DNA from 2 places in the Pantoea sp. CFCC18179 genome. Region 2 is predicted to be linked to the other one. Evidence: predicted binding sites of a transcription regulator. Region 2 holds the regulator's gene; the other holds the start of a gene.

Region 1 (13,241 bases), on a different contig from region 2:
TAAGTTCACATAAGGCATACCATGAACAATTCTGGCTAGACCAATTGTTTCGTCTTTTTCTTTAATGCTATCTTTGTCCAGTATAACTTCTACCAGTGTTCCACTCTGATTTTTTTCGTTCCATTCCTGTAAAATCTTGTTCTTATGCTCAATTGTGTCTTCTGCCATTTCTCTCTGATTTTCAGAGTGTTTCATATTTGACATTTTTTAATCCTTTAAAATGGTAAGGCTCTAAACAAAGTGAAGGTTATTAAACTTAACTTTCAGGCTAAAGCTAAGGCATTAGCATAGCGATGTCACTCTAAAAAAATTTTTCATCCTGCCGATTTAACTACTGTAGGACTGGGATTTTAGATACAAAACTATATGTTATGAGGCTATCAGTATGTTTTCACAGATGCAGCTGCAGGACGTAGCGAGCGAACAGCTTGACCTTTATATGGACTGGCTACTGCAGGAAGTCGGACGCTGCGAAACAGAAGCAGATACCTGTTCACATGCGGTCGGGAACGAGATTTTTCACAGGATCAAGCAGCGTATGCTGCATCAGGAACTGATGCGGCACCGCAGGGAGCTGCGGCGCGTTCTTGATGAAAAGAAGAGACGGCTTCACTGGTGGTGTCACTGACGCTAGGCAGCTCTCACATGCAAATGGTCACTGATGGCTTCAATATCAGCATCTGTATAGCTTGATGATAGTTCTATAAAGGCTATACCCGCATTGTGGCATGCCTCACGCTTAACCGCGTCACGAACGATGGCGTCGCCTTTAAAGTGGCCACTGCCATGATACTCGACAACGGCTATCGGCTGCCCTGACCAGTCTATGATCACGAAGTCTGCCCGCTTGCTGTTAATCGCCAAGTAAGCCTGCTTGTCATCCGAGCCAAGAATCTCACCGAGCGATACCTGAGAAAACACGCGATAGCCACGGTGTGATGCTGAAAGCAGCTTTTCAAGTCTGCAGAAAACGCCGTACTCACTTTTATTCATCAGCGGGCGTTTATAAAATTCGTTGCCCCTGACCGTAACCAGCTGGCGTTCTGCTACAGACTGCTCCCTGACAACCTCCGGAGCACGGTCATAACTTTCACGCTTCGGTGGCTGATAATCTGTTTTGCGTTTGTATACGCTCCCCTTCCGTTTACGTTTTCCACCTGAAACCAGGTAAGCGATCACAGCGATAGCGATCAAAAACCAGAAAAACATATCCATATATCTTCTCCAAAAAAAACCGAAAGAAACGCACGTATCTTACCGAGATAATAACGCCTGAAAATCCGATTGTACCCCTCCCCTGCCCTGGTTCGAAGAGCAATGCTAATGAATATGCGTGTTCTGTTTGTGTATATCTAAAACACCTTTTAAATACCAAAAATGTACATTTTTGGTATTCAGTAAGTATTGTTTGTTGCACGCTGATAGATGTACTGATAAGGTGCTGAACAGATACTGAAAATGTACATTTTAGGGATGGAGAAAGTATGAATAACGCATCAAATCCATACGCGGGAAAAGTTATAGCGGTAGCAATCAAAAAGGGCGGTACGGGCAAATCGCTTATCAGTCTGAACATAGCGCCCGAGCTTAAGCCTGATACTTTTTATGACACTGACCCTACTCCGGCCGTGACAACGTTCAATGGCTTCCGCGATGAGAATATTCGGTGGAATGTAGTCCGCCTCACTGACGACATGGAAAATGTCGTGGACCGCTTTATCGCCGATGTTCTGGAAGCTAAAGAGAAGGGGCAGACTGTACTGGTTGACTGTGGTGGTTTTGACTCCTCGATCACGCGTGCTGCAGTAGCGCTTGCTGATCTCATTATTTCTCCGCTGAAGGATGACCCATCCGATATTCTGGGCCTTCACGAATTCAGTAAGGTACTGGATGAAATTTCGGCGGAGCTGGGTGAGAAAAAAATCGCTCATGTGGTGATGAATAAGGTCCCGCCAAATCGACGCAATTACAGCGACATCGATAACTACATTGCCCAATTCGACAATCTCGTCCGGATGGAGACGGCTATTCCGATGGATAAAGCTGCACCGCAGCAGTTTGGTCAGGGCATGGGGGTTGTTGAGCATATGACAACACGCTACAGCAATGTAGGTAACGCTATGCGCTCGCTCTTTTTAGATATGCGCAATGCTATAGAAAAGGTATGATTAAGATATTCAATGAGTATTGAAAATGTACTTTTTAAATATGAATGGTGTATCTGATGGCTAATCCTAAATCAGCAATGTTCGAACGTATTTCACAGCTCTCAAAAAACGCACCTTTGCATGAAGCAGGGAGTTCTGCACCAGCTGAACAACAGCCTGTCGCGGCCGAGGCCGTCAGGCCTGCAGAACCAGAGAAGCAGGTTGAAAACGAATCCTCTGGTCCACGCCGGAAAGCAAAAGCTGTGCGCAGAGCTAAAAACGTTCAGATCCCGGAGGACCTTTGGGACGCGTACGACTTACTTAAAGAGCGTAACGTCACATCCCTGCTGATGACGCCTTATATACTTGAGGCGTTTCGCGAGAAGCTTGCACGCGATGGCGCTTTCGATAGCAAATAAGGCAATAAGGAAGCCACTAACTGAGAGGCTTCCTGTTTAATTGAGTGTTTTTTACGTACTTAAAGTGTACATTTTAAATACCTATTTTGTGCTTTAAATGTATTTTTTGGTGCTTGCACTTAAGCTCGTGACTGGCATCAGTCTGAATGCTTACAGAGACGTTCAGGGCCCTGAGAACGCCGGAAAAAGAGCATGTATTAATCAGCTGTTAATCGAGATGTACAGGTTATCTTGGAGCGGCGCTCCGGGAATTTTGATTACCCAGCGCGCAGACATGTTCATATTTCATGTCCGCAGAAAACGGCCCGCGTTCGATAATTGGCAGCAGCGTCTTAACTATGGTGACAAATTGCCATATGGCCGCTATTTCGTCGGGAAAAAACCAGGACCTTTTATTCGCCTGCCTGATAAGTTTCACCAGGCACACTCACATCTGTGAAGCGGATGCGTGGTAAAACTGCCGGCCTTAAGTTGAGTTCTGTCAGGAAGACGGGCACTGGTTTTAAGCGCGCAAAACTAAGCACTGTCAGTTTTATTAGGCAGACATAATCAATGTCTTATTTGTACTTAATATGTACACTTTAAGTACCTTATTTGTACCTTTAACATACTTTTGCAACTGGTAGCTCTTTCCAGTTCGTCGTCCATGCTTTACTCAGCATTTCCCGCTTCATCTTCCAGTCAGGGTCGATACCTTTACCCGCAAAGCCTATGCTGTAGCGCCCGGAGCGGTTCATCGAATCCATAAGACTCATGAGAGCCTCACTGCGGGCGCGCGGCGCCTCATCGTCAAACAGGTTGAGCTGCGCCACGCCGTTCGGCCGCAGCTCACTCAGCATGATGCCGGCTTTCGCATAGCGAAAGCCCGGGCGCCAGATGGTATCCAGCGATTTCACCGCTGCCTCGATGATGTTACGTGTGTCCTGTGTGCCCACGCGCAGTTTCACAAACGCCGTGTTGCCGTAGCCAGGCTGCCCGGTGTCGAAAGGGGAGGTGCGGATAAACACAGAGATGTGGTGGCAGAACTGCCTGTCTTCGCGAAGTTTTTCCGCCACGCGTTCTGCATATGCGCAGACGGATTGTCGCATCGCATCATATTCCGTGATGCGCTCGCCGAAGCTGCGGCTTACAACTATCTGCTGTTTAGGCGGGGGCGCATCTTCCATCGGGATGCAGGATTCGCCGTTAAGCTCGCGTACCGTTCGCTCCAGTACCACACCAAAATTCTTGCGGATGAAAGAAGGGGAGGTGCGTGCCAGGTCAAGCGCCGTTGTCACGCCGAGCAGCTGCAGGCGTTTTTCAAGCCGGGAACCCACGCCCCAGAGTTCACCCACGGGCTGACGGGACAGCAGCTTTTCGGTCCGCCCGGGATTGGCTGGCGTAAGCGCCAGCACCCCGCCAAACTGGGGCCATTCCTTACCGGCCCACTGTGCTGACTTCGCCAGGGTCTTTGTTGGCCCAAGCCCTACGCCGACCGTCAGACCTGTGCAGGTCCTGACGTGCGCCCGGATCATGCGGCCAAAGTCCTCATATGGCATAGCCATTTCCATGCCCGTGCAGTCACAGAACCCTTCATCAACCGAATACACCTCCAGCCGGGGCACCATCTCCTCGATGCAGGACATTACCCGCGTGCTCATTGAATGGTACAAGGCGTAATTACTTGAAAATATATGTATTTTCTCAGGGAAATGCTGATTCTTTATCTTGAACCACGGATCGCCCATTTTCACATATTTTTTGGCTTCCTTGCTGCGCGCGATAACGCAGCCGTCGTTGTTCGACAGGATGGCCACCGGCGCATTTTTCAGGTCGGGCCGGAATACTTTCTCCGCACTGGCGTAAAAGCTGTTCACGTCAATCAGGCCAAACATGTCAGTTCCTTTTGCGAGGGGTATGCACGAAGTGCACCACTACGCCGAAGATCTCAAGCGTGTCCGGGTCCGGAATAATAACGGGATAGGCGGGATTCATAGGCTGCAGAACGGGTCCCATCGGCGTAAGCAAAAGGCGCTTTACCGTGAATTCGCCGTAAAGCTCGGCGATAACCACGTCGTTGTGCTCCGGCGTCAGGGAGCGATCGACAATAAGCAGGTCGCCGTCATACAGGCCAATGTCCTGCATGCTGTTGCCCTGCGCGCGCAGGAAAAAGGTGCTTGCCCTGTGGGCTATAAGATATTCGTTGAGATCGAGCTCCTGCTCCGCATAGTCCTGGCAGGGGGAGGGAAACCCGCAGGGCACACGTTCCAGGAAAAGAGGCCTGAAGCTGGGCGGCGGATTGTCCGCCGGGTGCATCAACTCAAAGGCGTTAAACATAGCAAAAATCCCTGTCAAAGCGCTGTATGTATTTACAGTAGTATTAACTGGCTTAACGCAAGGTGCAAGATGGCAGATGCAGCACTGTCGTACTGGTTATTCGGGACCATTGATTTATATAGAGTTACAGCGAAGCGACAGCGCAATATTTAACCTCTCCCATTCAGGCTTCTGCTGACGCGGCCTGCAGACGTTTATCAACAGCTTTATGCGCCGGATGTGCAGAAAAGATGTGGATAAGGGCCACCTTCGGCTTCCCCTGACGGGGTCGTCAGCCCTACTCAGCTACCCGGCAAAGCCGGCAAGCTTCACCGGACCGCAGGCGTTCCGGGCCTGACGGCTAGGGTCTGATGTCTGTAAAAACAGCGCATTACGTGCTGGCGCTCATCTGAAAACCTGTCAGCAACCTTTTTATCACGGCCCTGATGTGTATGATTAGTGCTCACTTGAAGGACTACATAAACAGGGAGCTTGTTATGAAAACCATTATTTCCTCACACCAGCCCGGTACTGCCTGCCGCTTGCGGCGCACGGGCCTGCACTGACGCATTCAGATAGCGGCATCCTGCCGCAGACAAACACCCTAAAACAGAACCAGACAGCGGGACCTTAAGGGACCTGCAGCCAGCCCGTGGCTGGCGCGAACCGCGACGGCAAGAACTCGCCGCCGCTCTGAGGCGCAACGCCGTTTCGCTGCCGCTCAGCCGCCGTTGCTGCTGCATCGTGCTGTGCTTTTCCGCCGGATTTCACCGGTTTAAGTCCTTTCGCCGGGGCTGAGACAAGCACAGGCGCCGTGGCCGTCCAGGGTGAAGTGAACGCCGGGAAAATTTATTTCCGGCCACTGCGTTAGACCGGAAATAAATGTCCCCGTCGCCCCGGACGTCTGCCGTCACCCGCGCTGGTTTACGCCCTCGCGGCGAAGGATCTCAAACGGGTGAAGTGAATACCGAAGGAAAAAACCAGCCGATTTCCACAAAACGTCAACACCGCGGCTCCCGAAACTCAACGGGTGACGTGGTTAAAACCCAACTGCATGAGGAGAACGAACATGGCTTCACGAGGCGTCAACAAGGTCATCCTGGTCGGCAATCTGGGACAGGACCCGGAGCTGCGCTACATGCCTAACGGCGGCGCGGTCGCAAACATCACGCTGGCCACGTCAGAAACGTGGCGCGATAAGCAGACGGGTGAAAATAAAGAGAACACAGAGTGGCACCGCGTGGTGCTGTTCGGAAAGCTCGCCGAAGTAGCGGGGGAATATCTGCGGAAAGGTTCGCAGGTTTACATCGAGGGCCAGCTGCGCACGCGTAAGTGGCAGGACCAGGGCGGTCAGGATCGCTATACCACAGAAGTGGTGGTGAACGTCGGCGGCACCATGCAGATGCTGGGCGGGCGTGGAGGCAACGCAGGCGCACAGACCGGACAGCAGTTCAGCGGCCAGCAGAGCGGTCAGCCTCAGCAGGCGCCTGCAGCGTCTGGTAACGGTGGTAAAGGGGGCAAGGGCGGCAAGGGCAGTCAGCCGCAGCCGGAACCCCAGGCACCGCCACAGGGTAACTATCCGCCGGCAGATTTTGACGACGACATCCCGTTCTAGCGATTACGCGGCTTCGCTCACGCGAGGCGGCGGCGGTGAAACAGCAGGTAACAAAGCAGGAAGGCGGCCGGAAAGGCCGGAATGGTTGCCCTGGCGGAGCTGTAACTCCGCGCAGGGCATGACAATCAAATTATGAGGAATCCGATATGTCAGCGACTCAGTCTAAAGAAAAAATTCGTAACGGCAAGTCTTCCACGTACTACGGTCGCCATCGCGGTGGCTACCGCAGCTGCTGCGGCAGCGAAATGACACGCGATGAAAGCGTGACACTGCAACGTCTTAAGGCCTTCACGCCGGGCGATTTTGAGGCCTACAGCGCGCGCGGCGAGGAATTTCGCCGGCGGCTGTGCGGGGCCGTGCTGAACGCCCTGCAGCTCAGCAAAGCCTGGCTTACCGACTGCGAATGCCGGGGAGAGTGGGGCGGGGTGTTCCCGGTTCACCTGCGCCTGACGCACCGGAAAAACCCGCTCGTCACGCTCGACATCCTGAGCCCGGGCAGCGAATCTCCGTTCTGGCACGGGCTTATCTGGATAAATCCCGATCACACCGGGCTGTACGTTCTGAACACCGAACAGTTTGCGCCGGAAACCATCGGCCGGCTGCTGACGCGTATTGAGGAGATGGTGTCTGCAGGCATTACGCCAGCGGAAATCGTGGCGGTACTGGGCAGAAAGGGTGCGCTCGCATGAATACAGTCATGATGATGCCGTCAGTGGCGCCACGTTTTCATACGCAGTGGCTGAAGGCCTGCAGGCTGCACAATATAGCTCCATGCCCCGCAGAGGTTTCAGCACCGGCAGGGAAGTCACTCACAAAGAGCAGGGCAGGTGTGCCGGTGCCCATATTGCACAGCCTAGCTGTGATCACCGGACGGCCCGTTCGTACGGCTTCAGAACGAACGCCGCAGGCGATGATGTATCTGGCTGAGGCACAGGAAAAACTCATCTGTGAGGCCGAAACGGCGCTAGCCAGCCAGTCTGTTCGCACATACCGGCAATGGTACTCGTACTGGCGGCGCCGGGGCGTACAGGTGAACGATCTGCTGGACATGACGTGGGTGTGGCGCCAGCGTGCCCTGACGGAATAACCGGAGATAAATACGCCAAGCGGTCAGACCTGTTAATGATTAAGGCCGTAGCGTCGATAGTATCTAGGTCCTTCACCAGGGATAGACATTGATGGCAAATCCGTTTTGACGATGCTTCACGGCGTCGTCTTTTTTTTGATGTAAAAAAGAGCCCACTATTTATAATTCAACGGATTACATCGCAATGATGCCGGGAGTTAGGGGATGTATAGTGAGGCCGTGTTGCTTATGGAGCTCGCAAACGCTAAACAGTTCCTTATCTTTTACTCAAGGTGTAATCTATACACTCCTGACGTTAGCCGGTTATCCGGCCTCTCTGTACTCGTCGTTATTCGACATACCGACGGTTACCGTTCGTCGCGGTGGGCTGCTATACGCTGCTTCTCGCTACTTGAGGTTGCCAAAGGTTTCTTATCGCCTCTTAAGGGGGCGTAGCGTTATTAGTTTGGGCTATGCGCTTGCGCTAAGAATCGTCAGGAATGTATAGAGAGAACGATCTATGTCTAAACAACATAAAATCGGCTTAGTTGAAGTGCTCGGGATTGCTACAGCAGTCCTGGCCTTTATCAACGAGTCGTGGACTTTCGTTGAGAAGGTGTTGAGCCTCTTCAACATAGTCCCTAACTACTTGTTTTTTTATGAATACAGAAAATGAATGGCTTCATAAGTTTGAGATAAAGCCGGGCCGCTGGGTTTATATACCCAATGAGGCTACATTAAAGCAAGGAAAGCTAATACACGCTTATATCAGGTCAAAATGGAGATCCCCTCTCTATATGTTTCACCTGAAAGAAGGTGGTCATGTTGCGGCTGCAAATCATCATGTCCAGAAAAAATACTTTGCATTGATCGACATACAGGATTTTTTTGGCGCCACCAGTCAAAGTCGCATAACAAGAGCGCTAGGCAATTTCATTCCCTATGACAAAGCGAGAAAAATCGCTAAGTTATCAACCGTGAAAAACCAAAACGGCAATGGATTGAAGCATGTGATTCCATATGGCTATCCACAGTCACCAATTCTGGCAAGTTTTTGTTTCCATCAATCCTTTTGTGGGCGTCTTATTAAAAACATCAGTAAATCAGGTAATGTATCTGTAAGTATTTATATGGATGACATCCTTCTTTCAGGTAATGATTTAGGAAGGCTGGAAGAAACTTTTAAAGCTGTCAATGAAGCATTGATTAAGTCAGGTTATACGGTAAACCGGTCTAAAACTCAGCTTCCATCAACAACCGTGAATGTATTTAATTTAGAACTTAGCCAAAATTCATTGCGTATATCAGCTAAAAGGATTGTTGATTTTTTGCAAGCCTATATATCCAGTTCGCACCCGCCTGAAAAAAAAGGTATAGCTTCATACGTTGGTAGTGTTAACAAAGAACAAGCCCGATTATTCAAGTGACACCTTTATTCAGTGAAGTCGTAAAGCCATAAAATGAGAAGTATGCCCCCCTCCGGCTCCCCGGCGCTGCCGGGTCGTCAACCCCACTGCACTAACCGGCAGAGCCGGTAAGCTCCGCCGGACCGCGTGGCGTTCCGGGCCTCCCGGCTAGGGTCTGATGGCTTTAACAGATAACTGCTGCAGCGGGCCTGCGCCCGCGCCTTCACCGCGCCGGCATACGACCGCCGCCGCTTTCATGTCGTCACGCCTGAACGGCGCGCCGGGTGTGCGCATTCCCTCTCTGTAAGGTTGTTCATCTCTCACAGGCTCTCTCGCGAAGGGCCGGGTTTCGCACCGTCATCCGGAAAAAGCAAGGCTGAAGTGTACGGCTTCGCCGGCCCTGCTTTGTCCGATCGCCGTCGCGTGCACGCCCTTTGCCGCGAAAGGTCCCGACGAGAGATGAGTTAACCAACCTAAAGGAGAACCGGAATGCACACACAGAACGTCAACACCGCCGCTCAGGAACCCTCGGAAAGATGGGGTAAAGGACAGGCAGCCTCCGGCATCGAAAAATGCCTGATATTGAGCACCGCGCACATGACTGAGGATGACAGCGGCTTGTTTTACTGGCTCGCCCGTCGTTCAGAGAAAGGGGATGGGGCATGGATGTGGATTCACGATACGGGATATGGACATCTTATCTGTCTCGACGCAGACGGGGGCAGGCTCCGGTGGCTGCGTAATCAGGGCATTTCGGAAAGCCTATGTTACCTGCTGGAGACGGTCTCAAGGCTATCTGGCACGCGCATGTTTCATTTCGACCGCGACGCGGACATTCAGCCGGGCTTTGTAACGTACGACTGGTAAAACACGGCAGTCATGCCGTCAGAAGCACCGGCGCGGCAGCAAACGCGCCGGTTAAAGCAGAAGCGAAGGAGTTAACTGATGCGTTACAGTAAGAAAGTAGAAGCGCAGGCAAAGCGTTTTGCGCAGGCTTACCGCGAGGGCAGACCTGCCAGCATGCCGGCGATGCGGTTCAGTGACTGGCCATGCTTTATGGCTACGGTCAGAAAATTACAGGGAAGTCAGGTATGAAAGGGATGAGTAATGCATTTCCGGTATCGCAGGATGAAATCGTGCGTGTGCTGGGCCAGTGCTGTCACATAACGCTGAACACGGGCGCAGAGGCGTTTTACATTAACGGGCAGTTCATTACTGACGCTTACCCTGGCGAAGGTGCACCCTGGTTGCTGAATCTCGCGCGCAGCATTGCAGCGGCCTCTGGCCATACGCTGCGCTGCTATGTGGTGTCAGAGCCTGATGACGAAGAGTGGGCATGGAATGATGTGGTCGATGAGCTGGCGATACGCGCCAGCGTGGATGCTGCACCGCTCTTTACGCCCGCCTGTCCGGAAGTTCCCAGAGGGCTGATAGCCAGGCTACTGAGCTTTCGTCCGTAAGTCATAAACACAGGCAGGGTCCCTCCTGCCTAATCCTGCTTTCGTTCTGATCCGCATTAATACGTTGCCGACATCACATAAAACCCAGGCGGCCCTGCGGGCCGGGTAAAGACGGTGCTGACGCACCGTCTCTTTCCCTTCGCCTGCGCTTTCTCTCTCCGGGACGCTGTCTCGCGGTCTTCTCTCTCTGCTTCCTGCTGCTGTTTATCCCTTTTCTGTGCTGCAGCTGCTTCTCCGTTTTTCTGTCCATGAAGGTCAACGGCATAAACAGCCTGATGGCCCCCTCCGGCTCCCCGGCGTTGCCGGGTCGTCAGCCCCACTGCGCTAACCGGCTGCGCCGGTAAGCTCCGCCGAATCCCTGCGGGGTTCGGGCCTGCCGGCTAGGGTCTGATGGCAACGGCCAGGTCAACCCCTGCAGCGGGCTCTCGCCCGCGCGTTCACTGGCCACAAAAGACGTGGCCGCTGAGGACCGGCCCGGCACCGTGGCGTGCCGTTCCGGGGCCGTGCCCTGTTCATCCTTCCGCGTTGTGTTCTGTTTCCCTGAGCCCCTTCGCCGTGCAGAAACCTGGCACCCGGGCGTCTTCACGCAAGGGTCGCGCAGCTAAACGGCTGCACCCGGTCCCTGCGGGCTGCGGCTTTGCCGTTTCCCCCTGCGTTCAGCCTGATGCCCGCGCGCCTGTTCTGCCCTCACGGCGAGGAACTCAGAGAAACATCACTTAAACCACACGGGAGACACAACATGTCACAGCAGAACGTCAACACCACGGCTTCAGAATCTAAAGAATCATCTCTTTTTAACTGCGAAAACTACCGCGCAACGTATTCGCCGGATGACAACAAGCTGCGCCTGTATTCGCTGCACCGTCTTGATGAGGAAACGTATAAGCGTGTGAAGGATGCGGGCTTTAAGTATGCGCCGCGTCAGGGGCTTTTTGTTGCGCCAATGTGGACGCCCGATCGCGAAGACCTGCTGATCGAGCTGGCCGGCGAAATTGAGGATGAAGATCAGTCGCTCTTTGACCGCCAGGAGGAGCGCGCGGAGCGCTTTGAAGAGTACAGCGAAAAGCGCGCCGTTGAGTCAGATCAGGCGCTGGCCGCAGTAGACAGCCTGGCTTCGGCCATTCCCTTCGGCCAGCCGATTCTGGTCGGACACCATAGCGAGCGCCGCGCCCGCAAGCACGCGCAGAAGATTGAAAACGGCATGCGCCGCGCGGTCAATCTGTTTGAAACCTCGGAATACTGGGAGCGCCGGGCAGAGGCATCACTGCGTCACGCAACTTACAAGGAGCGCCCGGACGTGCGCTGGCGCCGTATTAAAAAGATTGAGGCTGACCTGCGTAAGGCTGAGCGCCGGCTTCAGGACGTGCAGAAATTTATCAAACTCTGGTCGTCCGCGAACCTTGACCGGGCAATGGCGCTTGTTATTGCAGGCGTCGATCACCTTCACTGCTGCTTTACCCTGGAGAAGTACCCGCGTTCGCCGGAGAAAAGCCAGTATGAAGGCAGCCGCAGCATCTGGTCAGCCCTCGAAGACGACATTATTACCGCCGAACAGGCTCGGGACATCTGCATTCCGTGCCATGAACGCACCATCGCGCGCTTAAGCCGCTGGGCCGCGCACTACCGCAACCGCATTGCCTACGAGCGCGCCATGCTGGACGAACACGGCGGCGTGCTGGCCTCAGATACCGAAATGGTACCGGGTGGCCAGGTTAAAAGTCGCGGGGAGTGGCTGACCATCATCCGCGTAAACCGTAGCGGCGGAAAAATCAGCTCGCTGGTTACTCCGGAATATTCGTTCATGTCACGGGGAAACGGCGCCGTCATCACCATCACGCCCGATCGCATTACGGAATACAAAGCGCCCAGCGCAGAGGAAGCAAAAACGGCGAAGGTGGCCGCGAAGCGCCCGCCGATTGTGAACTATCCGGGGGAGGGCTTTAAGCACATGACTAAGGAGCAATGGGGCAAAACGCACGGCGATTTTAAGCAGGTGAAAGGGGTTGCGGCCGGTGAGGATCACAAGGCTTACCGCATCCGCCGGGTGATGTCCACGGGCTACACGCTGTCGCCGGTTTACATCACCGATATGAAAACGGTAGAGGTGCCGCATTAAGAGCCAGTGCTCCCCGGCGGCGCCGGGGAGGTTATGTATATACAGATGACTTTATAAAGTGCCGGCGTTGCTGGCACGGGAGAACGTGAAATGCGTACCGAACTCAGCGCACGAATTGCGCACATGCAGCAGAAACTCAGCGGCCTGCAGCCCGTGGCCCGGGTGCATGTAGATACTCAGCTGTTTATTTCGTCCGATCAGGTGTGCCGGAAGCTTGTCACTCTGGCCGATGTCCGGCCGGGTTGCCGGGTGCTGGAGCCGAGCGCCGGGACCGGCGCCATTGTCCGTGCCGTGCTTGCGGCCATGCCGGGGATAATATGCCAGTGCGTGGAGATGAACGCGGCGCTGGCTGAGCATCTCAGCGCGACGTTTCCTGAAGTGGCCGTGACCTGCGCAGACTTTCTGAGCTGCGCCCCCCAGGCTGTTTATGACCGGATTATCATGAATCCGCCTTTTCGCCACGGCGACGATCTGAAGCATATCCGGCACGCGCTGAAAATGCTGGCGCCGGGCGGTAACCTGGTGGCGGTCTGCGCAAACGGTCCGCGTCAGCAGCGGGAATTTAAGGATATTGCGACGCATCAGGAGGTGCTGCCGCGCGGGACGTTCGCATATACGGACGTTTCAACAATGATTGTCCGCATTGATGCCTAATTGCCTGCCTTTATCGGCTTCGCGCCAGCGGGGCCGGATTAGTGCCGCCAGCTGGGGCCGAAA
Region 2 (16,413 bases):
AGGATACATGGAGCGCACCACCGCTACCGGATCCGCCAGCGGCGTATCGCGGCCAAACAGTTCACGATCCACCTGCGCCAGAATGCCCGGATTTTGGTAGGCTTCGCGCCCCATCATCACGCCATCCATATGCTGCAAATGCTGCTTCGCTTCTTCCAGCGTCTTAATGCCGCCGTTGATCGCCATGGTCAGCGCCGGGAAATCACGCTTCAGTTGATACACGCGCGGATAATCGAGCGGCGGAATTTCGCGGTTTTCTTTTGGACTCAGACCAGAAAGCCAGGCTTTACGCGCATGAATGATAAAGGTGTCGCAGCCGCCCTGTTGCGCCACGGTACCGATAAAATCACACAGGAATTCATAACTGTCCTGCTCATCAATGCCGATGCGGGTTTTCACCGTGACCGGAATGCTCACCACATCGCGCATCGCTTTAATACAATCCGCCACCAGCTGCGCATCCGCCATCAGGCAAGCGCCAAAACGGCCATTCTGCACACGATCGGATGGGCAACCCACGTTGAGGTTAATCTCGTCGTAGCCGCGCTCTTCAGCGAGCTTGGCACATTGCGCCAGCGCCGCCGGATCGCTTCCGCCCAATTGCAGCGCCAGCGGATGTTCGTCCTCGCTATAAGCCAGATAATCACCTTTGCCGTGAATGATCGCGCCAGTGGTCACCATTTCGGTGTAAAGCAGCGTATCGCCGCTTAATTTGCGGTGGAAATAACGACAGTGGCGGTCGGTCCAGTCGAGCATTGGGGCAATAGAAAAACGTTGCGAGGAGAAGGTATCGGTCATGAAACGCAATAAATCCGCAGTAAGTGAGTGATGAGAAACTGCGCAATGATAGCACAGCAATAACGGGCGACACAGCCGCCCGTTATTAGCACTACACCGTACGTGCTTTTGCAGCAGAAGCAGGCTGGCGAGCAGGCTCACCTACGCGCGCCGGGGCGGTTTCTCGCGTATGCAGCGCCACCCAAGTGGAAATCACTCCCAGCAGCGAGAACATCACCGCCGGTCCAATCCAACCGACCACGCTGTAAACGCCGGTGGCAATGAACGGCAGCAAACCCGCCACTACCGATGCGCCGTTGTAGCCCAGTGAAATCCCTGATGAGCGCACATTGGCCGGGAACTGCTCGGAGAACCAGCTCGATTCCACCGCAAAGATTGGGTCATGGCTGAACAGCAGCGACATCGCTACCGCCACAATCACCATAGTGACCGCGCCGGTATTGATCAGCATAAACATCGGGATACCGAACAAGATAGTGAAGATGGCGCCAATCAGGAAAATCGGGCGACGACCGTATTTGTCACTCAGCGCGCCGTACAACAAGTGGCTGCCCAAACCGAGCGCCGAACCGATCAGCGTGCCCCACAGCACATGATGGGTATCGGTAATTTTCGCCAGCACCACATACGACAGCATAAAACTGGTGGTGATGTAGTAACCGCCGGTTTCCGCCAGACGTAAGCCCATAATCTTGACGATGGTGCGCCAATCGCGGCGAATCACTTCCAGCGCCGGTTGTTTGACGATCTGATTGTCGGCTTTGGCTTTTTCAAACTCCGGTGATTCCGCCACTTGCAGACGAATAAAGATGCCGATCGCCACCATCACAAAGGAGATCAGGAACGGCATGCGCCACACCCAATCACCTTCAAACAAGGCGGCAGAGAGCAGGAAAGAGCCGTTTGCTAGCAGCAGGCCGAGCGGAATCCCCAATTGTGGTACAGCACCAAAGAAGCCGCGCTTTTTGGCCGGCGCATGCTCAAAGGCCATTAGCACCGCGCCACCCCATTCCGCGCCGAATCCGATCCCCTGGATCATCCGGAGTAAGATCAACAAGATCGGTGCCAGAATACCGGCTTGTTCATAGGTGGGTAACGCGCCGATCAGCACCGTCGCGCCGCCCATCGCCAGCAGCGACCAGAACAGCACGGTTTTGCGGCCATAACGATCGCCAAAGTGTCCGGCCAGATAACCGCCCAGCGGACGCATCAGGAAGCCCACCGCCAGGGTGGCAAAGGCCGCGAGAATGCCGATGATCGGCTCTTTGGTATGGAAAAAAATCGGGCCAAAATAGGCCGCAGCCGCCGTGCCGTAGATGAAGAAATCGTAGCTCTCGACTGCCGATCCAATCATCGATGCGAAGGAGACTTTGGCCGCGTTTTCGCGGGTGTTTGCAGGTACAGAAGTCGTGTTCATGTCTTACCCCGGTATTATGATATTTTTTCGGGCAGCGTGACTGACTGGTTAACGTGTAGGGTTTTGCCAGGTTTCAATCACTCTGCTGTCATCACGTTGCCCCAATCCGGCTTCTACTGCCGCCAGATAACGAGCATGAGCGACCTGTAAGAGCGGAACCTCTGCGTGACAGGCGATCGCCGCCTCTGCCACTAACCCGCTGTCTTTCACAAAAATATTGATGGCGCTGGAAACCGCCACATCGGTGCCCTCCAACATGCGTGGGCCACGATCCGACAACATCCACGAACCCGCCGCACCGCGTTCCACCAGCTTCAGCACCTGCGCCGGATCCAGCCCTAACGATGTCGCCAGACTTAGCGCCTCGGCGGCCGCCACGATGTGCACCGAGCAAAGGTGCTGGTTGATCACTTTGATCCCCTGACCTTCGCCGATCTCACTGCCGACGATCGACACCGATCCCATGGCGTTCAATATCGGATCAACGGTGGCGATCGCTGAGGCTTCACCTGATGCAAAAATCACTAATTCCCCGGTGCTGGCGCGCGCGGTGCCGCCCGTCACTGGCGCATCGACCACTTTTGCTCCTGCCGCGATCAGCTGAACGGCTGCTTCCCGCACCGCTTGCGGGCCAACGGTGGACATAATCACCCAATGTTGCCCCGCCACCTGCGGCAAGGCTTCAGCCACCAGCGCCTGCAACTGCTGCGGCGTGGCAACCATCACCACCACCACATCCGCTTCTGGTGCTTGCGTGATGCTGCTGACCGCTTCAATGCCCTGCGCCTGCGCACGTTGGCGCGACGCCTCGAACACATCCACCCCCAAAACCGCATGTCCGGCCTGCTGAATCTGGCATGCCATCGGTACGCCAATCGCCCCGGTGCCGACGAAGATAACTTTCATGCTTTTCTCCTTACGCATTTACGCCAGCCAGACGCGAATCGCGCTGACCACGGCATCAGTGGAAATCCCGTAACGGTCGTGCAAGGTTGGCAACGCACCGGCATCAAGGAATTTATCTGGCAGGCCGATATGCTTGAACACCGGCATCACCTGCGCGTGCAGCAAGCTGGTGGCAATCGCTTCACCTAAACCGCCGACCACGCTGTGGTTCTCCATCACCACCACCAAACGTCCGGCGCGCTGGCACTGCGCGATGATGGTTGCCGTATCCAGCGGCTTGATGGTCGGCACATGCAGCACCGCCACATCCACGTTGTCCTGCGCCAACGCCTTGGCCGTTTCCAGCGCGCGCATGGTCATAATCCCGCTGGCGATCAGCAAGACATCGCGGCCATCGCGCAGCATTTTGGCTTTGCCCAATTCGAATTGGTAATCGTATTCGTCCAGAACCAGCGGTACTTTGCCGCGCAGCAGACGCATATAAACCGGGCCTTGATGATCGGCAATCGCCGCCACCGCTTGTTCGGTATCCAGCGCATCGCACGGATCAACAATCGTCAGGCCAGGAATGCCGCGCATCAGCGCAATATCTTCCGTGGCTTGATGGCTCGGCCCGTAACCGGTGGTTAAACCCGGCAGCGCAGCGCAAATCTTCACGTTGAGCTGCTCTTCGGCAATTACCTGATGGATAAAGTCATAGGCGCGACGTGTGGCGAACACCGCATAGGTGGTGGCAAACGGCGTCATGCCCTCTTTCGCCATGCCGCCCGCAGCGCCCATCAGTAGCTGTTCAGCCATGCCCATCTGAAAATGACGTTCAGGATGAGCTTGGGCAAAAATGTGCAGATCGGTGTATTTCGACAGATCGGCAGTCAGGCCAACAATATTCGGTCGCGTGGCCGCGGCTTTCACCAGTGCATGACCAAACGGCGCGGAGACGGTTTTCTGTCCTTCGCTGGCGATCGAGGCAATCATCGCCGAAGTGGTCAAGCGCGGTTTTTTCTCTGCGGTGATGCTGCTCATTGTGCGGCCTCCTGAGCCTGATCGAGGATGGCGATGGCCTGCTGCCATTCATCGGCATCAACCCGAATAAAGTGGTTCTTTTCTCGTGCTTCAAGGAACGGCACGCCTTTGCCCATCAAGGTATCCAGCAGGATCACCCGCGGTTTCGGCTCTTGCAGCGCACGCGCACGGTCAAACGCCTGCTGTACTGCGGCGATGTCGTTGCCATTCACGCGTTGTACGTGCCAGCCAAACGCCTGCCACTTATCCGCCAGCGGTTCAAAACCCATCACGCTGCTGGAAGGACCGTCGGCCTGCTGCTGGTTGATATCCACTAACACGATCAGGTTCGACAGCTGATGATGCGCCGCGCCCATCGCCGCTTCCCAGGTGGCACCTTCATCTAACTCGCCATCCGACATTGAGTTATACACAAACGCCGGATTGCCTTTGTGGCGCAGCGCCAGCGCCATGCCGACACCAATCGTCAATCCCTGGCCGAGCGAGCCGCCAGAGATCTCCATGCCAGGCGTGTAGGTTGCCATGCCGGACATTGGCAAACGGCTGTCGTCAGAACCATAGGTTTCCAATTCTTCTTCAGGGATTATGCCCGCTTCAATCAGCGCCGCGTACAGTGCGATAGCGTAATGACCGTGCGACAGCAGGAAGCGATCGCGACCTTCCCATTCCGCATCTTCCGGGCGGATATTCATCGCGTGGCACCACGCCACCGCCAGCATATCGGCCAATCCCAACGCCTGACCGATGTAGCCTTGCCCTTGAACTTCGCCCATTTGCAACGCGTAGCGACGGATGTGATAAGCGTGCTGCTGCAAACGTTGCAAAGTGGTCACTTCAGGTTCTGCGAGAGTCGTCATAAGTGTTCCTGAGAAATGTGAAATCTTGCAAAAGTGGCGAGTAGCGGGCAGATCTATCACGGAGAAATGTGCATGCTATTCACCTGTTAAATCGGCTGCTCACGCTCGCTTTGCCCCTTGAGAACAGATTACGCAGCCACAGCGCCGACCGACAAAAGCAAAAAATGCATCTACTGTTGAATGGGATTCACGAATGTCGTTATTGAGAAAAGCCCCGCTTTCACTACTGCGTGCGTTTGAAGCGGCTGGTCGTACTGGCGCGTTTGCCAGCGCGGCGAAAGAACTCGATCTCTCGCCCAGTGCCATCAGTCATGCCATCCGCAAGTTGGAAGAGACGCTAGAGACGCGTTTGTTTCAGCGCAGCACGCGCGAAATCATCCTCACCAAAGAAGGCGTGGTGTTGCTGGAGCACATTCAGCGCGGCTTTGATGAGATGCAGCGCGGCTTAGCGCTAGTAACCGCCGATGAGTCCCGCCCGTTGCGCTTGCATACCGCGCCGAGTTTCGCTCATCAATGGCTGCTGCCGCGGCTGGGCAGCTTTATTCAGGCGCATCCGCACATTGATTTGCGTCTGTCGGCTAGCACCGAATACGCGCGCTTCGAGCAAGATGACTTTGATTTGGATATTGTTTATGGCGAGCCGCGTCCATCGCCTTATGAAAAAATTCCGCTGGCGGTGGAAGAGTTAACGCCGCTGTGTTCGCCAGCGCTGGCCGCGCAGATCAAGCAGCCAGAGGATCTTTATCATCAGCCATTGATTCAATGTGATGTGCAGCTTTATCAATGGAAAGGTTGGTTTGAGGCTAATAACCTCACCCCGCCGCGCCATTATGGTTTGCGCTTTGACCGCAGCTTTATGGCAATCGCCGCCGCCGTCGATGGGCTGGGCGTGGTGCTGGAATCCAAATTGCTGGCCGAACGCGAATTGGCCAGTGGGCGTTTAGTGTGTCCGCTGATCAATACCACGCAAGAGATTCATTACATCGGCCACTATCTGGTGTTTCCGCGCCATCAACATCGCCATTTTGCGCTCGACAGCTTTAAAACCTGGTTGCTTTCCCAGCTCAATCTGGCCCAGTTGCGCTGATTGATTACGATCACAATTTCCCGCAGGTGAAAAAAAACAGGTCGCCGATTGCGACCTGTTTTATGTGAGCCTGTTCACGAGAAATCAGGCTCGATGTAACCGTGATGTGAAATCTATCAGTTAGAAGTTAAATCCAAGCTGCAACATGGCACCGACAGTATTGTCCTCGCCCACCGAACCAGCCAGATCCAGATGCACCGTATTGTGGAATGGCGACACGCCCAAACCGGCGGTGAACACATTGGTATCGTTCGATTTCATATCGGCGCGATAACCCGCACGCAGCGCCAACCATTCCAGCACGCGGTACTCGGCACCGACGCCTGCATATTGGCTGCTTTCTTGCGATTTAAAGCGCTTGGTTTGGGTCAAATCGACATCACCGGCCACGGTAAAGGGTCCGTTATTCCATGAAAGTCCGGTGGTGACCAGCGGTCGGATTTGGTAGGTATCGCTGTAACCATTGACCTCTTTGGTGTCGATATCACGCGAAACCAGGTTCTGTCCGGTCACGCCTAACGTCCAGTGGTCACCGAAATCAGTGGCAAGGCCGGCATCGACGTTAAAACCGGTATCACTGCTGCGATAGCGACTGTCGTTGATATCGTTCTTGTCGTAGTTGTAGATACTGGCGGTGTAATTATATAGCCAAGTTTTTTGCACCTTTGGCGTTACGCCCAGTGAAACCGGATGACCTGCAATCGAGAACTCATGGGCGACGGCAACGCCATAGTCGGTGATTAACGCCGCCAACCCGTTGGCGCTGGAGCGCAGATTATCTTCATCACCGGGACGCGGAATGATGCTGCCATTAGCTACGCCGCGCAGGTAAGCAATATCGCTGTCCGCCACGTTGGCGCGCACGTGCGCCGTGCCATACGCCTTGGTAATGAAGGCAAACGGCAGGGTTTCATTAGGAACGGTAACCGCCAGCGCCACACCCGCAGTGCCATCGGCTTTGTTGCCACGTAAATCGCTGAGCTGATTCGCCATATCGCCAGCGGCCGCTTTCAGTTGCGGGTAGCCATTGAGGTAATCGGCAAATGTCAGGCCATCAATCACTTTCTGATAACGATCGACGGTATCAGTGATGTCATCGACACGGTCGATTAATTTGTCTTTGTCAGTAACCTGTGCGCCCGCTGAAGGGAAAATGATGCTGACGTTGTCTTCAGGCTGCGCTTTGGTCATCAATGCTGGGTTAGCCAGCACCGCTGAACTCCATGTGGAAGACGCCACGCCAGTGCCGCCCATCGCATCATTGCGTGCGTCGTACCATGTGCCTGCTGCCAGAGCCGAAGTAGAAAGAAATACCGCATTCAAACCAACAAGATAAGCAACTTTTTTGTGCCTGAATAATGTCTTCACCATGAGCCTGCCATCACCTTTGAAATGTCGCTGAGCCTCTCACCGACGGAACAGTTTAGTTAGCCGCTATTCTGAACCTCGGCTAACGCTTCATTGCCGTGAATTAAAAGGAAATAGCACTGCTATTCGCAGAATTGGACGCACACGCACCATTCTGCTGTGTTTTTATGCAGAAAAATTAACAGTGAGTAAATTGATGCCAGAAATTACTTAAGACCTTTTGAACCATAGTCGCTAACCCGGTGAGTTGCAAAGCAAAAGCCCTCAACCGTTGTCGCGCCTGCCAGCTACGATTGGTACAGCAAAAATGCTGCAAAAAAATAACCGGGGAAATGATTCAGGTAATTTGTTGATTGGTGGGAATTTTCTGAGGCGTTTTAGGGATAAAAAGCAATCACAGCAGGGTAAAAATTTGTGTGATAAAATAACATCACCTGCAACCTGGAGAATGCTTATGTCAAACCTCACGCCCGAACAACTTCTTACTCAGGCTGAATCACTTTGCCTTGACCGCGGCGTGCGCCTCACCACTCAACGCGCAGAAGTGCTGCGTTTAATGGCGGAGCAAAATGGTTCAATAAGCGCTTACGATTTGCTGGATCAACTGCGCGTCAGTGAGCCACAGGCTAAACCGCCGACCATTTATCGAGCGCTGGATTTTTTGCTGGAACAGGGCTTTATTCATCGCGTTGAGTCAAACAACAGCTATGTGGTTTGCCATCATTTCGATGAACCGGCACACACTTCGGTGATGCTGGTGTGCGATGGTTGCGCGGCAGTAACGGAAAAACATGCTCACGGCGTGGAAAAAACCATTGCGGGTTTGGCCGATCAGGCAGGGTTTTCTTTGCGGCATACGGTGATTGAAGCACATGGTTTGTGTGAGAACTGCGCGGAAGTCGCGGCTTGTACCCATCATGAAAGCTGCGAGCATGACCATCAGGTGGAAGGGAAAAAACGGGCCAGAAAATAGGGTGGCACTTCCGTGTGCCTTACCGATCACTACGCTAAATGATCGGTGGGTAGGAGCATCTTCCTAATCGGGAATTACCAGCGGTAATCTTTATTGGTGGTTTCCCAATCCTTCACTTCTTTCTCGGCTTCATCTTTCGCGTAGCCGTAGCGTTCCTGAATTTTGCCGACCAGCTGATCGCGCTTACCTTCAATCACGGTCAGATCGTCATCAGTGAGTTTTCCCCACTTCTCTTTAAATTTCCCTTTAAACTGCTTCCAGTTGCCGCTCGCTTCGTCTTTGTTCATATAATCCTCCACGTCATCCTGAGTGAGACGGGTAATCCCCTAGATAAAGAAGGAAATACCCACACAACGCGCTACTCATTTGCGCCGTTTGAGATAATTATAGTAGGCGCTGCGCAGTTTGCTGGGAAATACAGATTAATCTGTAGGTTACGCTTCGCTTATCAAGCATTAAACCAGCTGTCATGCCGCCAATGGCCGCGCCAGACCAGCCACAGCGTTAACCCGCGCAAAGCAAGAAACACCGTAACGGCCAGCCACAAGCCGTGATTGCCCAGCCACGGCAATGTCAAAAGCGTAATGCCATAACCGATCGCCGCCATCACCATGCTGTTACGCATTTCACGTCCACGCGTGGCACCGATAAACATGCCATCCAGCAGATAACACCACACGCCAACCAGCGGCAAAATCACCTGCCAGATGAGGTAGCGATCAGCCATTTCACGCAGCGCTTCAAGGGAAGTCAGCATGGCGACGATCTGCGGTCCGGTGCAGGCATAAATCACCGCAAACATTAGCGCGACAAAACACGCCTGACGACAGGCTGCATGCCAGATTAGCAGTAACTTACTGCGATCCTTGGCGCCAACCGCTTCGCCGGAACAGGCTTCGACCGCGTAAGCAAAGCCATCTAACGCATAGGCCGTGAAAGTCAGGAACATCAGCAACACCGCATTGACCGCCACCACATCCGGGCCAATACGCGCGCCAAGTAACGTCAACGAAGCGAAACAGATTTGCAGCATGAGGGAACGCAACATGATGTCGCGATTAAGACGGAACAAGCGCGCCGCATCGCCGCGCCAGCTGCTTTTTAATAATGAAAAGTGAATACCGCGCATCTTGAGTACTCGCGCCACCATCCACAAACCAACGGCAAGCGTGACATATTCCGCCGTTGCAGTTGCTGCCGCCGCACCGGCCACGCCCCAATGCAGCTTAAGCACGAACAGCAGATCGAGCAGGATGTTGACCAGATTACCGATAATCAGCAGCACCATCGGCGCGCGCGCATACTGCACGCCGAGCAACCAGCCGAGAATCACTAAATTGGCTAGCGTGGCGGGCGCGCTGAGCCAGCGAATCTCAATAAATATTTGCGCCTGTTGCTGCACTGCGGCACTACCGCCCATCAATGCGGCGGCCAAATTACTCGCTGGCGTTCTTAACAGCATAAACAGCATGCCAAACACCAACGCGATCAGCAGCGGCTGGGTTAACGCGCGCGCCAGTGCAGTTTTATCATTGGCGCCAAAAGCTTGAGCGGTAAGCCCGGTGGTGCTCATACGCAGGAATAGCAGCAACATAAAGATAAAACTGGTTGCTGTCGTGCCCACCGCGACGCCGCCCAAATAGATTGGGCTGTCGAGATGACCAATCACTGCGGTATCCACCACGCCCAATAATGGAACGGTGATATTAGAGAGGATCATCGGCAGCGCTAGCCGCCAGAGTGTTTTATCTGAAGAGGAAAACAGCCGCATCAGCCCATTCCGTTTTATGCGGTGATCAGCGTGATGACGCCGGACTGTGCCGCAGAAGAAGTTTTAGAAAAGTAGAATAGCAGACTGCGGCCAGCGAATGTTTCGCCGCCGCAGTTGGGGAAAAGCAGAAATAAATCAGAGCCACTCGCCGTTACGCACGATGCCAACCGCCAAACCTTCAATGGTCAGCAGTTGCTCGCGAGTATCAACGACAATCGGTTGGAAATCGTTGTTTTCTGGCAGCAAATGCACAATCGCGCCCTGCTTTTTCCAGCGTTTCACCGTGACTTCATCATCAATGCGCGCCACCACAACCTGGCCGTTACGCACTTCCTGCGTTTTGTGCACTGCTAATAGATCGCCATCCATAATGCCGATGTCTTTCATCGACATACCGCTAACGCGCAGCAGAAAATCCGCGCTCGGTTTGAAAAGGTTGGCATCTACTTGATAGTGCGCTTCGATATGTTCTTGTGCCAACAGTGGTTCACCCGCAGCAACACGGCCAATCAGCGGCAGCCCTTCGCTCGGTTCTTCTTCCATTAGCAAACGAATCCCGCGCGATGCGCCGGAAACGATTTCAATTACGCCTTTACGCGCCAGCGCTTTCAGATGCTCTTCAGCAGCATTGGGCGAGCGAAAACCCAGTTGCGCAGCAATTTCCGCACGCGTTGGCGGCATGCCCGTCTGGTTAATATGGTCGCGAATCAGGTCATAGACCTGTTGCTGCCGTGCAGTTAACGCTTTCATCCCGCCCCCTGGTTGTTTATACAGTCGCTGTGAGTATATACAGGTATTGGCGGAATGAAAACCATAACAGAGGGAAAAATCAGCGGGTTGAGGAATCTGGAATCTTTATCTCAAATGCGACCAGAGCAAGGCGATCCAAACAAACAGAGCCAGTAAGATAGTCAGCAGTACCGCAGCCGACCCCATATCTTTGGCGCGCCCCGCTAGCGGATGCTGCTCCTGGCCGATGCGATCAACCACGGATTCGATGGCACTATTAAGGACTTCGACAATGACCACCAGCATCACAGAGCCAATCAACAGCACGCGGGTGATGGCATCCACATCCAACCAGCATGCGATAACAATCGCCATTAGCGCCGCAACCGCTTCCTGGCGAAACGCGGCTTCATGCTGCCAGGCAGCGCGCAATCCTTGCCAGGAATAACCGGCTGCTTTCACTATTCTTACAATACCGGTGACATTATTTGCCATGTACGTGGAACCCTTGATCTATTTTGACGTCAATGTGTGGCAGTGTGAGGCGGCAGAGCCACAGATCTTCGCTGCGCTTTCTGGTATGCTTGCCGCGCTTTGCTAACAAGAGGCTTTAAGTTGTCTATGTCAGGTTGGCGTAAACTCTATTACAAATTATTGAATTTACCACTCTCTATTTTGGTAAAAAGTAAGGTCATTCCGACCGATCCTGTCTCTGAACACGGGATCGATCCGACACGTCCGGTGATGTATGTTTTGCCTTATGATTCAAAGGCTGACTTGCTGACATTGCGGGCGCAATGTTTGAAACATGATCTGCCCGATCCGCTGGCACCGCTAGAGATCGATGGCACCTTACTTCCCCGCCACGTGTTTATTCACGATGGCCCGCGCGTTATTCCTTATTTCGTGGCAAATCCGGAATCGGTAAAGCTCTTCCACGACTACCTCGATCTGCACCGCAGCAACCCGCAGCTTGATGTGCAGATGTTGCCGGTCGCGGTGATGTTTGGTCGTGCGCCGGGACGTGAGACGTTGGGCGAAGCCGCGCCACACTTGCGCGTGCTGAATGGCGTGCAGAAGTTCTTCGCCATTCTGTGGCATGGTCGCGACAGCTTTGTGCGCTTCTCACAAACCGTTTCGCTGCGCCAAATGGCCACCGAGCACGGCACCGATAAGTCGATTGCACAGAAACTGGCACGCGTAGCGCGGATTCACTTCGCACGCCAACGTTTGGCGGCGGTTGGGCCGAGCTTGCCGGCGCGTCAGGATCTCTTCAACAAGCTGCTTCAATCCAAAGCGATTGAAAAGGCAGTAGAAGATGAAGCGCGCAGTAAAAAGATTTCGCATGAGAAAGCCCAGCAACACGCCATCGAAATGATGGAAGAAGTCGCGGCCAACTTTTCCTATGAAGCGATTAAAATCACCGATCGCGTAATGGGTTGGCTGTGGAGCCGCTTATATCAAGGTATCAATGTGCATGGCGGCGAGCGCGTCCGTCAGCTGGCGCAGGATGGCCATGAGATCGTTTATGTGCCCTGCCACCGCAGTCACATGGACTATCTGCTGCTCTCATATGTCCTTTATCACCAGGGTTTGGTGCCGCCGCACATTGCTGCCGGTATCAACCTGAATTTCTGGCCAGCGGGCCCGATTTTCCGCCGTTTGGGTGCGTTCTTTATTCGTCGTACCTTTAAAGGCAACAAACTCTACTCCACCGTATTCCGTGAATATCTGGGCGAGTTGTTTAGCCGTGGTTACTCGGTTGAATATTTCGTGGAAGGTGGACGTTCGCGTACCGGCCGTTTACTCGATCCGAAAACCGGTACGTTATCAATGACGCTGCAAGCGATGTTGCGTGGCGGCAGCCGCCCCATCACTTTCGTGCCGATCTACATCGGTTATGAGCATGTGATGGAAGTGGGTACCTACGCCAAAGAGTTACGTGGCGCGGCGAAAGAGAAAGAGAACTTCCTGCAAATGGTACGCGGCTTGCGCAAGCTGCGTAATCTCGGCCAGGGTTACGTCAACTTTGGCGAACCGCTGCCATTGATGAACTACCTGAACAAAAACGTGCCGGAATGGCGTGATGCGATTGATCCGATTGAACCGCAGCGTCCCGCCTGGATGACGCCCGCAGTGAATGACATTGCGGCGAAGCTGATGGTACGCATCAATGAAGCCGGTGCGGCCAACGCCATGAACCTGTGTGTGACTGCGCTATTAGCGTCACGCCAGCGTTCACTGACGCGCGAACAGCTGATTGAGCAACTTGAGTGCTACACCCAGTTGCTGCGTAACGTGCCGTATTCGCCAGAAGCAACGGTGCCCGATATGAGCGCCGAAGCCCTGCTAAATCACGCCATGGGCATGAACAAGTTCGAAACTGAGCAAGACAGCATTGGTGACATCATCATTCTGCCGCGTGAGCAGGCGGTGCTGATGACCTACTATCGCAACAACATTCACCACATGCTGGTGATGCCGTCGCTGATTGCCGCTGTAGTGCAACAACATCGTGAAATCAGCGAAGCAGAACTGCTGCGTCAGGTGAGCCTGGTGTATCCGATGCTGAAGAGTGAACTGTTCCTGCGCTGGAAAGACGAAGAACTTCCTGCGCTGCTCAATGCCTTGTGCACAGAAATGGCACGTCAGGGGCTGATTTCTCAGCAAGATGGTCAGCTCAAGATGAACGCAGCACGTCATCGTTCACTGCAATTGTTGGCAGCGGGCATTCGTGAAACCTTGCAACGTTTTGCGATTACCTTTGCGATTCTCAGTGCCAAACCGGCAATTAACCGTGGCACGCTGGAGAAAGAGAGCCGCACGCTGGCGCAACGTTTGTCTGTGCTACACGGCATCAATGCGCCGGAGTTCTTCGATAAAGCGGTGTTTACAGCGCTGGTGCTGACGCTTCGTGCTGAAGGCTACATCAGTGATACCGGTGATGCCGATGCCGAACGCACCCATATGATGTGGCAGATGCTGGCGGAGTTGGTGACCAATGATGTGCGATTGACGATTGAAAGTGCGATAACGCACGAGTAATGCGGCAAGCGATAAAAAGGGCGCACTTTGGTGCGCCCTTTCTTTTTATAGCATATCGACAAACGGTACCGTGCTGAGCAGGATGCCCAGGAACAGCACCATGCCAACATAGTTGTTATTCAGAAATGCCTGGAAGCAAGGATCGCGCTCGCGCTGGGCAATCAGTTTCTGCTGATGCACAAACAGGCCCGCGGCCAGCAACAGCGACCAATAAAATGCGCCGCTCAGATTGAGCATCATGCCGACCAACGCCATCAGCGCCAGCGTCGCCAGTTGCAGCAAACCGATAATTAGCTTGTCGTAACGACCAAACAGAATAGCTGTCGATTTTACGCCAATCTTCAAATCATCATCACGATCAACCATCGCATATTGCGTGTCGTAAGCCACTGTCCAGCAAATATTCGCCAGGAAAACCAACCAGCAAACCAAAGGTAAGGACTCACTAACTGCCGCCCATCCCATCGGGATCGCCCAGCCAAATGCCGCGCCCAATACTACTTGCGGCAGATGCGTGTAACGCTTCATGAAGGGATAAACCCACGCCAGCGCCAATCCGCCGAACGACAGCAAGATCGTCATGGTGTTCATGGTTAACACCAGCATGAAGGCCAGCAATCCCAAGCCAGCAAACAGTAGTTTGGCTTCCTTCTCGCTTACCGCGCCGCTCGCCAGCGGGCGTGAAGCGGTACGCTTAACGTGACCATCAATTTTGCGATCGGCGTAATCGTTGATCACACAGCCCGCGGCGCGCATCACAATCACGCCGAGCACGAACACCAACAGCACTGGCAGCGGCGGAATCGCCATGCCAGAAAGCCACAGCGCCCATAGGGTTGGCCACAGCAGCAACACGGTGCCGATAGGTTTGTCGATACGCATCAGGCGGCAATAGGCCTGCCACTTGGTCATCGGTAAAGTGTTTTGCACAGTCATTTATCCTTGCTCCAGCGAGCGATACAGCGGCGACGCCGGTAAAAACAGTTCGGTTAGCAACAGCGGTTTGCCTGACAAACGCAGGCGGGAACGGCGTCCCCATAAATCATCAACCTGGCCGGGATCGATAAAATCACGGCTCAAGGTTGATGAAGAGAACAGATAACGGCCTAGCGGTCGCGTGCCGAGCTTTTGCAGCATCTGTTCCGGGCCATTTAGTGTGCTGTCAGGGACGACCGTGCGGCCAATCAGCCAGGGTTCGCCATCGCCACACAGCACAATTTCACGCAGCCAAAAGCGTTCATCGGCAGGCAAGAATGCCGCTTCTTCCTGTACTTCATCAGCAGCAAAAAAGCCTTCGCGGATCGGCTCAACGGTGACCTGCTGGCAATGCTGCTCGAAACGGCGCGTCATGGAATCTTCTTCCAGTAGCCAGTCCAGCAAAGGGGCGGAAAGCAGCGGGGAAGAGGCTGGTAGCCAGTGCAGTGCGCGTAGCTGGCGCAGCGCTTCATGCGACATCAGGACATCTCCGGAAAAAAAGTTGCCCTAGTTTAACGCAGAGGAGAATGCGTGGCACGGATCGTTGTGCCACGACAAAGAAAGAAGATTATTTACTCACGTTTCAGGCGATTACTGTTCGCCAGCCACAACGTCACCACCAGAATCAGAATGGCCGCTGAGTAATACAGCGTATCGAACGGATTTTTATGGTCCACGATGATCAGACGAATAATCGCCGTTATACCGATATAGATGAAATAGCGCAGCGGGAAGTGATAGCCCGACTGAAAGTACTTCACAATCAGCGCGATAAACTCGAAATAGAGGAAATAGATGACGATACCTTCGATCAGCAGATACGAAGAGGTCTGTTCACCGGTACTAAATAGCACGTTAGCAAGGTGAATGGTCTCCTTGCCGAGAAACACCACCAGAATAATCGCCAGAATGATCAGGCCAATATTCAGCACCCATTGCAGTGCCAGGGAAATGTACTGCCCAACGCCTGTTTTTATTGTCATTTTTTCACACCTCGTGCTCTGAATAGCTCTGGCGCTATCATGCTGTAGTGTGATCAAAATCACAATATTTATACTTCGACATCCACGCAAAGCGCGTCGTAGCGCCAGAACTCGCAGTCGCAATCAATCACGCGCTTATGTTGATCGCGGTTAATGCGGGTGATGAGCAATCCCGGCGTGCCGCTGGCAACATTCAACGCGGGTGCGGCACGCGTGGGCAGCGGCCCCGGCAAAATAGTGAAACGCGCGCCACCGTAACGAATGCCATAACGTTGCAGGTATAAGTCGGTGAGAGAACGGGTGAGATCTTCGTCTAACAAGCCGGGGAAATAGGCTGGGTTGAGGTAATGCTCCACATACAACACCGCGCGGCCATCAATGCGCCGCAAACGCCGAATACGGTAAACCGTGTCGCCTTCCAGCAGCTGAAGATGTCGCGCAATCGCCAGTTGCGCGGGCACCTCGCGTGCCTCCAGCACTT

The links. The regulator LexA, encoded in region 2, represses DNA repair genes until DNA is damaged. The targets are predictions, from matches to a motif close to TNCTGTATGTACATACAGNA.
Region 1: the regulator LexA is predicted to act here: its motif matches at 4,903-4,922, upstream of umuD (translesion error-prone DNA polymerase V autoproteolytic subunit).

Annotation. Positions count from the first base shown of each region.
Region 1 is NZ_JBNBPM010000024.1:12,388-25,628, forward strand. Features, by position in the region: gene ACPUC7_RS23620 (hypothetical protein) at 1-204, opposite strand, end outside; gene ACPUC7_RS23625 (hypothetical protein) at 386-628, shown strand; gene ACPUC7_RS23630 (DUF2726 domain-containing protein) at 631-1,215, opposite strand; gene ACPUC7_RS23635 (ParA family protein) at 1,485-2,168, shown strand; gene ACPUC7_RS23640 (molecular chaperone) at 2,225-2,566, shown strand; gene umuC (translesion error-prone DNA polymerase V subunit UmuC) at 3,169-4,440, opposite strand; gene umuD (translesion error-prone DNA polymerase V autoproteolytic subunit) at 4,442-4,882, opposite strand; gene ACPUC7_RS23655 (single-stranded DNA-binding protein) at 5,931-6,476, shown strand; gene ACPUC7_RS23660 (conjugation system SOS inhibitor PsiB family protein) at 6,623-7,165, shown strand; gene ACPUC7_RS23665 (reverse transcriptase domain-containing protein) at 8,202-8,969, shown strand; gene ACPUC7_RS23670 (DUF5983 family protein) at 9,438-9,815, shown strand; gene ACPUC7_RS23675 (hypothetical protein) at 10,049-10,408, shown strand; gene ACPUC7_RS23680 (DUF3560 domain-containing protein) at 11,148-12,524, shown strand; gene ACPUC7_RS23685 (methyltransferase) at 12,615-13,178, shown strand.
Region 2 is NZ_JBNBPM010000004.1:74,994-91,406, reverse strand. Features, by position in the region: gene dusA (tRNA dihydrouridine(20/20a) synthase DusA) at 1-798, opposite strand, end outside; gene ACPUC7_RS09975 (MFS transporter) at 890-2,215, opposite strand; gene ACPUC7_RS09970 (NAD(P)-dependent oxidoreductase) at 2,264-3,121, opposite strand; gene ACPUC7_RS09965 (transketolase family protein) at 3,140-4,144, opposite strand; gene ACPUC7_RS09960 (transketolase) at 4,141-5,001, opposite strand; gene ACPUC7_RS09955 (LysR substrate-binding domain-containing protein) at 5,195-6,088, shown strand; gene ACPUC7_RS09950 (conjugal transfer protein TraF) at 6,209-7,459, opposite strand; gene zur (zinc uptake transcriptional repressor Zur) at 7,911-8,429, shown strand; gene ACPUC7_RS09940 (CsbD family protein) at 8,504-8,716, opposite strand; gene dinF (MATE family efflux transporter DinF) at 8,878-10,200, opposite strand; gene lexA (transcriptional repressor LexA) at 10,336-10,950, opposite strand; gene ACPUC7_RS09925 (diacylglycerol kinase) at 11,056-11,424, opposite strand; gene plsB (glycerol-3-phosphate 1-O-acyltransferase PlsB) at 11,551-13,974, shown strand; gene ubiA (4-hydroxybenzoate octaprenyltransferase) at 14,020-14,904, opposite strand; gene ubiC (chorismate lyase) at 14,911-15,429, opposite strand; gene psiE (phosphate-starvation-inducible protein PsiE) at 15,522-15,932, opposite strand; gene ACPUC7_RS09900 (UTRA domain-containing protein) at 16,001-16,413, opposite strand, start outside.